DNA from 2 places in the Paenibacillus sp. FSL R5-0928 genome. Region 1 is predicted to be linked to the other one. Evidence: riboswitches for the same ligand, from Rfam matches in the RefSeq annotation. Region 1 holds a riboswitch; the other holds the start of a gene.

What was found. A riboswitch is a leader RNA that binds a small molecule or an ion and turns the genes downstream of it on or off. The one in region 1 is predicted to bind thiamine pyrophosphate.
Region 2: another riboswitch for thiamine pyrophosphate. It lies ahead of MKZ16_RS13790 (ABC transporter ATP-binding protein); the one in region 1 lies ahead of MKZ16_RS02115 (ABC transporter substrate-binding protein).

Annotation. Positions count from the first base shown of each region.
Region 1 covers NZ_CP150225.1:473,476-477,520, forward strand. The annotation lists gene MKZ16_RS02110 (MTH1187 family thiamine-binding protein) at 1-246, opposite strand, end outside; gene MKZ16_RS02115 (ABC transporter substrate-binding protein) at 992-2,041, opposite strand; TPP riboswitch at 2,203-2,313, opposite strand; gene MKZ16_RS02120 (hypothetical protein) at 2,472-3,935, opposite strand; gene MKZ16_RS02125 (MFS transporter) at 4,008-4,045, opposite strand, start outside.
Region 2 covers NZ_CP150225.1:3,087,310-3,091,354, reverse strand. The annotation lists gene MKZ16_RS13805 (amino acid ABC transporter ATP-binding protein) at 1-560, opposite strand, end outside; gene MKZ16_RS13800 (amino acid ABC transporter permease) at 574-1,242, opposite strand; gene MKZ16_RS13795 (amino acid ABC transporter substrate-binding protein) at 1,296-2,132, opposite strand; TPP riboswitch at 2,355-2,458, shown strand; gene MKZ16_RS13790 (ABC transporter ATP-binding protein) at 2,657-3,352, shown strand; gene MKZ16_RS13785 (ABC transporter permease) at 3,333-4,045, shown strand, end outside.

The DNA.
Region 1 (4,045 bases):
ATTATGAGCGATTTTGATCTGCGAAATTACGCTTGGACTGCCTGCTTCGATCAACGCCTCTTGCATCTGACGCACAACCTCCAGCAGCTCGCTAAGCTCACCTTCCATTGTGGTTTCCAGCGGATTCACCTGATGTTTAACACCGGATTTTTGAATGACCTCAATCGCTTTATCTACGTATGGGATGGAATCCTCATTGTTCGGAGTTTTTGGAATTACTTGAATGCTTAGTAGGGTGTTAGCCACAATAATCAATCCTCTCATTTTATAAGGTAAGTTCAAAAAGCCAACTTTGATAACGAAGTAATTCAGGAAGCAAACTCGACATCGAATCTTGAACGAACTTGGGAAGTCCGGTACTCACGTAGCACATCACTACGCTCCGTTCCTCCTTCCTCAAGTAACGTCCAACCTTCTTGGTTCTGAAAGCCGACTTTTTGAGCTCTTAAATTATAAGGTGAGTTCAAAAAGCCAACTTTGATAACGAAGTAATTCAGGAAGCAAACTCGACGTCGAATCTTGAACGAACTTGGGAAGTCCGGTACTCACGTAGCACATCACTACGCTCCGTTCCTCCTTCCTCAAGTAACGTCCAACCTTCTTGGTTCTGAAAGCCGTCTTTTTGAACTCTTAAATTATAAGTTAAGTTCAAAAAGCCAACTTTGATAACGAAGTAACTCAGGAAGCAAACTCGACATCGAATCTTGAACGAACTTGGGAAGTCCGGTACTCACGTAGCACATCACTACGCTCCGTTCCTCCTTCCTCAAGTAACGTCCAACCTTCTTGGTTCTGAAAGCCGTCTTTTTGAACTCTTAAATTATAAGGTAAGTTCAAAAAGCCAACTTTGATAGCGAAGTAATTCAGGAAGCAAACTCGACGTCGAATCTTGAACGAACTTGGGAAGTCCGGTACTCACGTAGCACATCACTACGCTCCGTTCCTCCTTCCTCAAGTAACGTCCAACCTTCTTGGTTCTGAAGTCCGCTCTCTACTCCGCCGGTAAAAAATCATTACTGAATGCACTAGCAGCATCCAGCGGTTTATCCAGCAACTTCAGATCATACATCCAGTCGCCGTAATTTTGCCAGACCTCGGTTTTTTGCTCGCCCCAGCGGGCAGCATCGTCCTTGTATTTTGGGCTAAGCCATTTTTGGCTAGCTAGGACAAGGTCGGCGTCCAGGTCAGGAACGGCCTTCGATAACATACCGGCAGCCTCTTCCGGATGATCAATGGCATATTGATAACCTTTTGATGTGGCTTTCATGAAGGCCTTCACCAGCTCAGGATGATCTGCAATTTGCTTCTCACTCGTCGTCAGCACAGGCGTGTAATAATCGAGCTGTGGCGCATAATCCTTTAAGTACAGCATATCCAATGGCTGGCCACGCAACTCAGCCTCAACGCCAGTCCAAGCGTAGAAAATCCAGGCGAAATCAATGTCACGTTTGACGGCGGTAAAATAATCAGCTTCACCGATACTGATCAGCTTCACCTTTTTCACATCGCCACCTTCAGGATCCATGATGGCCTTCATGGCTGCTTCTTCGGCCGGTGAGCCCCAGCCTCCGTAGGTTTTACCTTCGAAATCCTTTGGTGATTTAATATTGCGATCTACTGGAGCGGCGAATCCCGACGTATTATGCTGAATAATAGCTGCTATCGAGACAAGGGGCACGCCTTGTAGACGGGCTAGCGTTAATCCTTCTTGGGCGCTGATGCCAAAAGCGGCTTCGCCAGAGGTAACCATAGTATCAGAACCCGCTGCGCCTGGCTGAACGATCTCGACGTCCAGGCCTTCTTCAGCGTAGTAACCAAGATCCTTAGCTACGTATAGACCGGTATGATTTGTGTTCGGTGTCCAGTCGAGTGCGACTTTAACTTTGGTGAGCTCTTTTGGAGCATCCGTCCCAGCCGCTGCAGTTGGATCAGTAGCATTTGCTTTGTTTCCGGCTGTATTCCCATTGTTGCTGCCGCATCCGGCAATGGCAAGAATGAGTACACAGGTGAGGCACAACGTAAGTGCTTTTTTGAGGTGCATGTCTTCTTCTCTCCTTTAAGGTTACAAGAATCCCGTCTTCACAACATGAACCGTAAAGTGTAGTATGTACGTTTTTCTACATCTTTTAGTGATCTTACAAAAAAAGCGCCCCGAGTGATCGGGACGCTGGCTTGGCGCAAGGTTAGTCAAGGTCACAGGGACCAGAACCAATTGGCGATTCCTACGCTGGCATTATCCAGATCAGGTATAAGGGTCAGTATCTTGTGGGATACAATCTCAGCCGGCCAATTCCAGCACCCCTGGTTCTATGAAGTTAACGGGTATTTCTATGTGCAATATAAGTAAGTATAAGTTTTGTACCCATACTTTATATCTTATATTTCTCGCATACGGTGTATTATAGACGGCTGTACTCGGAATGTCTAGTAGTGCACTCCTGAATTTTTCCAATCCAGTAGTTTCTTTTTTGCTAGTCTAGATCTTTATATTTCTTGCGGTGACGCCGTTTAAGCTCACTAACCAGCGCCCCTAGCGTGAGGACAACGCTGATCAGAATCCCGCTCATGATCACGAAGAGGGCAAGAAATTCAAAGGGGGAATATCCAATCATTTTACTCCATTGAATCTTTCCATCCAGATCGTCAATGACCTGATTCATGCCGTAAATCCCGCTTACTACCGTAAATACAGTGAGAATCATCAGCAGATTATCCCGTCGCTTGGACTGAAACTTATCCTGATACTGAAACAGATCATTTAAGGTTTCTTTCACTTCCTCGAACAAAGCGTCGTTTCCGTATACTTTGCGCAGCTGAAGAAATATCTCCCGGCCCTGCGACTGCGAAATCAACTCCAAGAAGTAGAACTTCGCCGAGAACTTATTAATGGAGTAAATTAGATTGTCTATCTCCTCATAATCATGATTAATCCGAAGTCGGGAGTGCATATTGGCGAGCTTCAGCAGAACGATTTTGTGGAAAATATTGAGTAAAAATCCGTAATAATATTGCCCGTACATCTGGTTGGCTAGACTAACAGCAATCTCCTGTTCAGCCCGGGTCATGCAGCAAAAGGTCTGCTCATTCATCATATAATACGTGTCTGGGCCCCAGCGATTATAGGAATGCTCATGACAATAGTTTGCAATATACGCTGGATCGCTTGCACTGGCATAGGGCTTTCCGTTCAGATCAATTCCATCAAGCTGTGAGGCGCGATAGCGTAGATTTACACTAATCTCATCAGAACTTTCTTCATTCTGAAAGCCGTAAAAAGCTTGTACCTGCATTCTTTCATCTACGAAAAAAGGAAGGGTCTCAAAATAAGCCCCATTGATATCCGATTGATCCAGATATGGCTCCAGTCCATCCACCAAATTTCGGAAGACAAAATCCTCTACCATCTCATAGGTCTGTTCCCCGCAATGAATATAAGTGTAGTCATCCTGTATGAAGGTTTTCTCTAGCGCACGGAAACGATCCGCGAATTCTAGGGCAATACTAAAGGGAATCGAATCCCCCTCCAGCTGGACACGTATCGTCACGAATCCAAGCTGAAAGGGACATATGAATATATCCGTCGAGAGAATTTTGAAAAATATAGATTGCTGCGGAATCTCCAGAATGCAGTCGAGATTATTTACTCTGGAAAAACGGCGAAACGAGTCGGCATCCTTCCTGCGCGGAAAAAGGACGTGTGCGGCAAACGGTAAATAGGTGCGCTCCATTCGTTCATGGGAAACACAGTAACCTTCTCCATAATAGGCAGCTTCCAGTTCTTTGTTATCCAGAAAAAAACGTGTGAATCCGTCGTCCTGTAATTGCTGGATAAGCTGCTTAGAATCGCCCTTTTTTATAGAGAAGGGAAATATAAACTGCATAAGCGCAGTATGTAACAAAGGCTCAGTTGAAGACTCATTTAAAGACTCATTCATTCATTGTCCATCCTTGTGCTCAGAATATGCTTATAGATCACATTACCCTAAAAGGATAACGTTGATACTATTCTAAATACGGGAACTCTTTCCTTCCACCGCTTGCCTGG
Region 2 (4,045 bases), 2.6 Mb from region 1:
TGTTTGATAACCTTAAGCACTTCCCCTACCAGCTCAGGATCGAGCGCCGAAGTGGGCTCATCAAACAATAACACTTCTGGATCTACTGCCATAGCCCGGGCGATGGCCACTCTCTGCTGCTGTCCACCTGACAGCTGATGTGGATAGTTATCAGCTTTATCTGCCAAACCCACCTTAGCCAGCAGCTGAAGCCCCCGCTTGCGCGCTTCTTCCTTGGATCGTTTCAAGACAGTTACCTGTCCCTCCATCACATTGCCAAGCGCAGTCATATGCGGAAATAAATTATACGATTGAAAGACCATCCCTGTTTTCTGACGAAGGGCCAATACGGAATTCTGAGGAATTTTCTTATGATCTGTAAAATTGATGGTGATATCACTGAGCGACAGGCTGCCTTGATCCGGGATTTCCAACAGATTAAAACAGCGCAGCAGTGTAGTCTTCCCGGAGCCAGATGGCCCAATAATGACAAGTACCTTTCCATGCTCCATTTTCAGATCAATACCCTTTAACACTTGGAGTGCGCCGAAGGATTTATGCAAATTAATGATTTCAATCACAAGTATCTCTCCTTTAGGTCGCAGAGTAACGATCGAGTCGTTTCTCCAAGTAATTTTGCAGCGCCGACAGCACAGAACAGAACACTAAATAAAACAATCCTGCTTCGGAGTATACCAGCAGAGGCTCATAAGTGGTAGAGGCTACCTGCTGTGCGGTTCTAAACATCTCCGTATAGGTGATGATCGCTGCAAGCGAAGTATCTTTAACCAAGCTAATAAAGGAATTGGATAACGGCGGTACAGAAACGCGCGCAGCTTGTGGCAGAATTACGCGGCGCAGAGCCTGCCCACGAGTCATCCCGACTGAGAAGGCAGCTTCCCATTGGCCTTTATGTATCGACAGGATAGCAGCGCGTACGATTTCCGATGAATAAGCCCCTACGCTAAGAGTAAATCCAATGGTGGCGGCAATGAAGGGGTCGAGTACAATACCAACAGCCGGCAAACCATAAAATATAATAAATAGCTGCACTAACAATGGGGTTCCTCGAATAACCCACACATAAAAACGGGCGATTAGCTTCGGAATTACCCACGGAGAAAGACGTGCCAGCGCGGTTAGGATCGCCAAAATCAATCCAAGCACAAAGGAAAGTAGCGCCAACGGAATGGTAAAAGCCACCCCGGCTTTTAGCAGGGGTAGCAGTGTGTCTAAGAAAATTTGTATTTTGCGGTCATCCATTATTCAGACATCCTTTTTAGCTTCCAGGCTTAATTAGCCTTGCTAGCCTTGTATTATTTTGAAACGTCAGCTCCAAAGTATTTCTCGGAAATTTTCAAGTACGTTCCATCACTCTTCATCTCTGTAATCGCATCACTGACCGCTTTCACCAGCTCATCATTACCTTTCAGGAATACCGCGGCACTTTGTGATCCTTCAGGAATCTCATCAACCACTTTAATTTTTGCATCTGGTTTTTGTTTTTTTAGATCCAGATAAGACAAGCCATCATTCACAGTTGCATCAATACGTCCCGAAGTCAGCAGGTCCATCGCTTGATTGAAACCATCTGTAGCTACGATTTCAGCACCGTTCTCACGAGCGATATCGGATAAATTACTTGTCAGGGATTGTCCGGCTTTTTTACCTTTAAGATCGGCAAAGGTCTTAATATCCTCATTGTCTTCGCTCACGATCAATACTGCTTTGGATACGATATAGGGTTCAGAGAAATCATATTTCACTTTGCGATCTTCGTTAATGGAAACTTCATTGAAAATGACATCAAACCGTTTCGCATCCATCCCAGCAAAAATACCATCCCACTGAGTTTCAAAAAATTCAGCTTTGACACCTAAACGTTTGGCTACTTCTTCAGCAATTTCCACGTCAAAACCAGTCAATTTCCCCGCAGTGTCATGATAAGTAAAAGGTGCATAAGTCCCTTCTGTACCTATCCGCAATTTGCCGCTGGCCTTCACAGCCTCCAAACTGTTTTGCGCTGAAGATGCTGTTCCACCATTCGTTCCAGCTGTTGGTTCAGCAGCCGTATTGGTATTCGAATTATTGCCGCAAGCCGCTACAAGGACCACGGTTAACGCCAATATAATAGTTAAACTCCATTTTTTCATTATTAAATCCCCTCTCTCTATCCGGTTTTTTTCCGGCAAATTGAATAGTACACTGCCATCACATGATCGTCAATACTTTTTTCCGATTATATACATCGGAATTATAATATTAACTAGATTCCTACCTATATCTTACCCAATCTTGGATTAATCCTTCACTTCTTTCTCTCTTTACTTCTCAGAAAGATATGGTATATTTATAAACAAATTAATATGGACCTGTTATTTCACTAGGGGAGTCGGCCGACTGAGACGGAGCTTCAAGCTCCGGACCCTTGGAACCTGATCTGGATCATACCAGCGGAGGGAAGTGGAGCAGAATTTTCATCAAGCATGTTAAGTGTTATTATGCAGAATGAACTTTTTGACCCATTCATTTCCTCTGGAAATGGATGGGTCTTTATTTGTTTAGGCGCTCCACAAAAATTTTAGGAGGTTAGATCATCACGACCATTTTATCTATTCAAGGCCTAACCTACTCTTTTCCGGAATCTGAGCAACCCCCTGTATTCGCAGATCTATCCATGGATATCAGGCAAGGGGAATTCGTCTCCGTAGTAGGTGCTAGCGGATGCGGGAAAAGTACATTTTTCAAAACGATTGCCGGTTTACTCGAACCTACTCACGGAAAAATAAAACTCTCTACGCACCCGTCAACCGCTAGTCGTTTAGGCCAGATCGCTTATATGCCTCAGCAGGATTTATTGCTGCCTTGGAGGACAGTGCTCGACAACTGCCTTTTGCCTTGGGAGATCAAGCCCAGATTTAGTAAACAGGATACGATCACTCAGATTCGGGAAATGTTGACCCGCTTCGGCTTAGCAGATGTAGAGAAGGCTTATCCCCATGAACTTTCGGGAGGAATGAAACAGCGAGTCGCATTTCTGCGCACCTTAGTGGCTGGAGGCGGAAGTGGTCTTATGCTGCTGGATGAGCCCTTTGGCGCTCTCGATGCCATGACCAAACGCGAGATACACCGTTGGCTGTTGGAGTTATGGGGTGAATTGAATCAGACGATTATGCTCATCACTCATGATCTGGAAGAAGCACTATTGCTCAGTGACCGGATTTATTTATTATCTGGCGGTGCGCACAGCGAATTACAGGAGATCGTTGTGGATCTACCAAGGCCAAGACATTATAAGATGAACTATGAACCCCGGTTTATAGCACTACGGGAAGAGTTGGAGCGAAGATTGCATGCAACCTATACCTTTTAAAAAACATCTAGACAACTATGGTCCCTTCCTTCTTCTGGTACTGCTCATTCTTGTAATCTGGGAGTCGGCTGTTCGCCTTCACATGATTCCAGCCTTTATTCTCCCTGCACCTTCCTCTATTGGAATCGCATTGATCGAGCACAGGCAATTATTATTTGGACAGCATTTATTGGCGACGTTACAGGAGATACTGGTGGGTTTTGTCCTTTCTGTTATTTGTGGTGTATTGCTGGGCACTGGAATGTTCCTGTATCGCCCCATAGAAAAGGCCATCTATCCCTTTCTTATCATTAGCCAGACGATCCCATTAATTGCGCTATCCCCCATTTTTATTATGTGGTTCGGATATTCGCTGTGGAGCAAAGTGGCTGTGGTGTTTTTGACGGCTTTTTTTCCAGTCGTAGTGAGTACATATGATGGACTTCGTACAAGTGGCCAGACTTACAAGGACTTATTATTAACATTTGGTGCAAACCGCTGGCAGCTGCTTGTCAAAACCCAAATTCCACTGGCGTTGCCTGCTTTTTTCTCTGGCTTAAAGCTGTCCATTGTATACTGCGTCATCGGAGCTACTATCGGGGAATGGCTCGGCGGCAGTAAAGGACTCGGTTACTTCAGCCGCAGAATGGCCGGAAATATGCAGAGCGATGAAATGTTCGCGGCTGTATTTCTGCTGTCCGCGCTTGGTGTGGT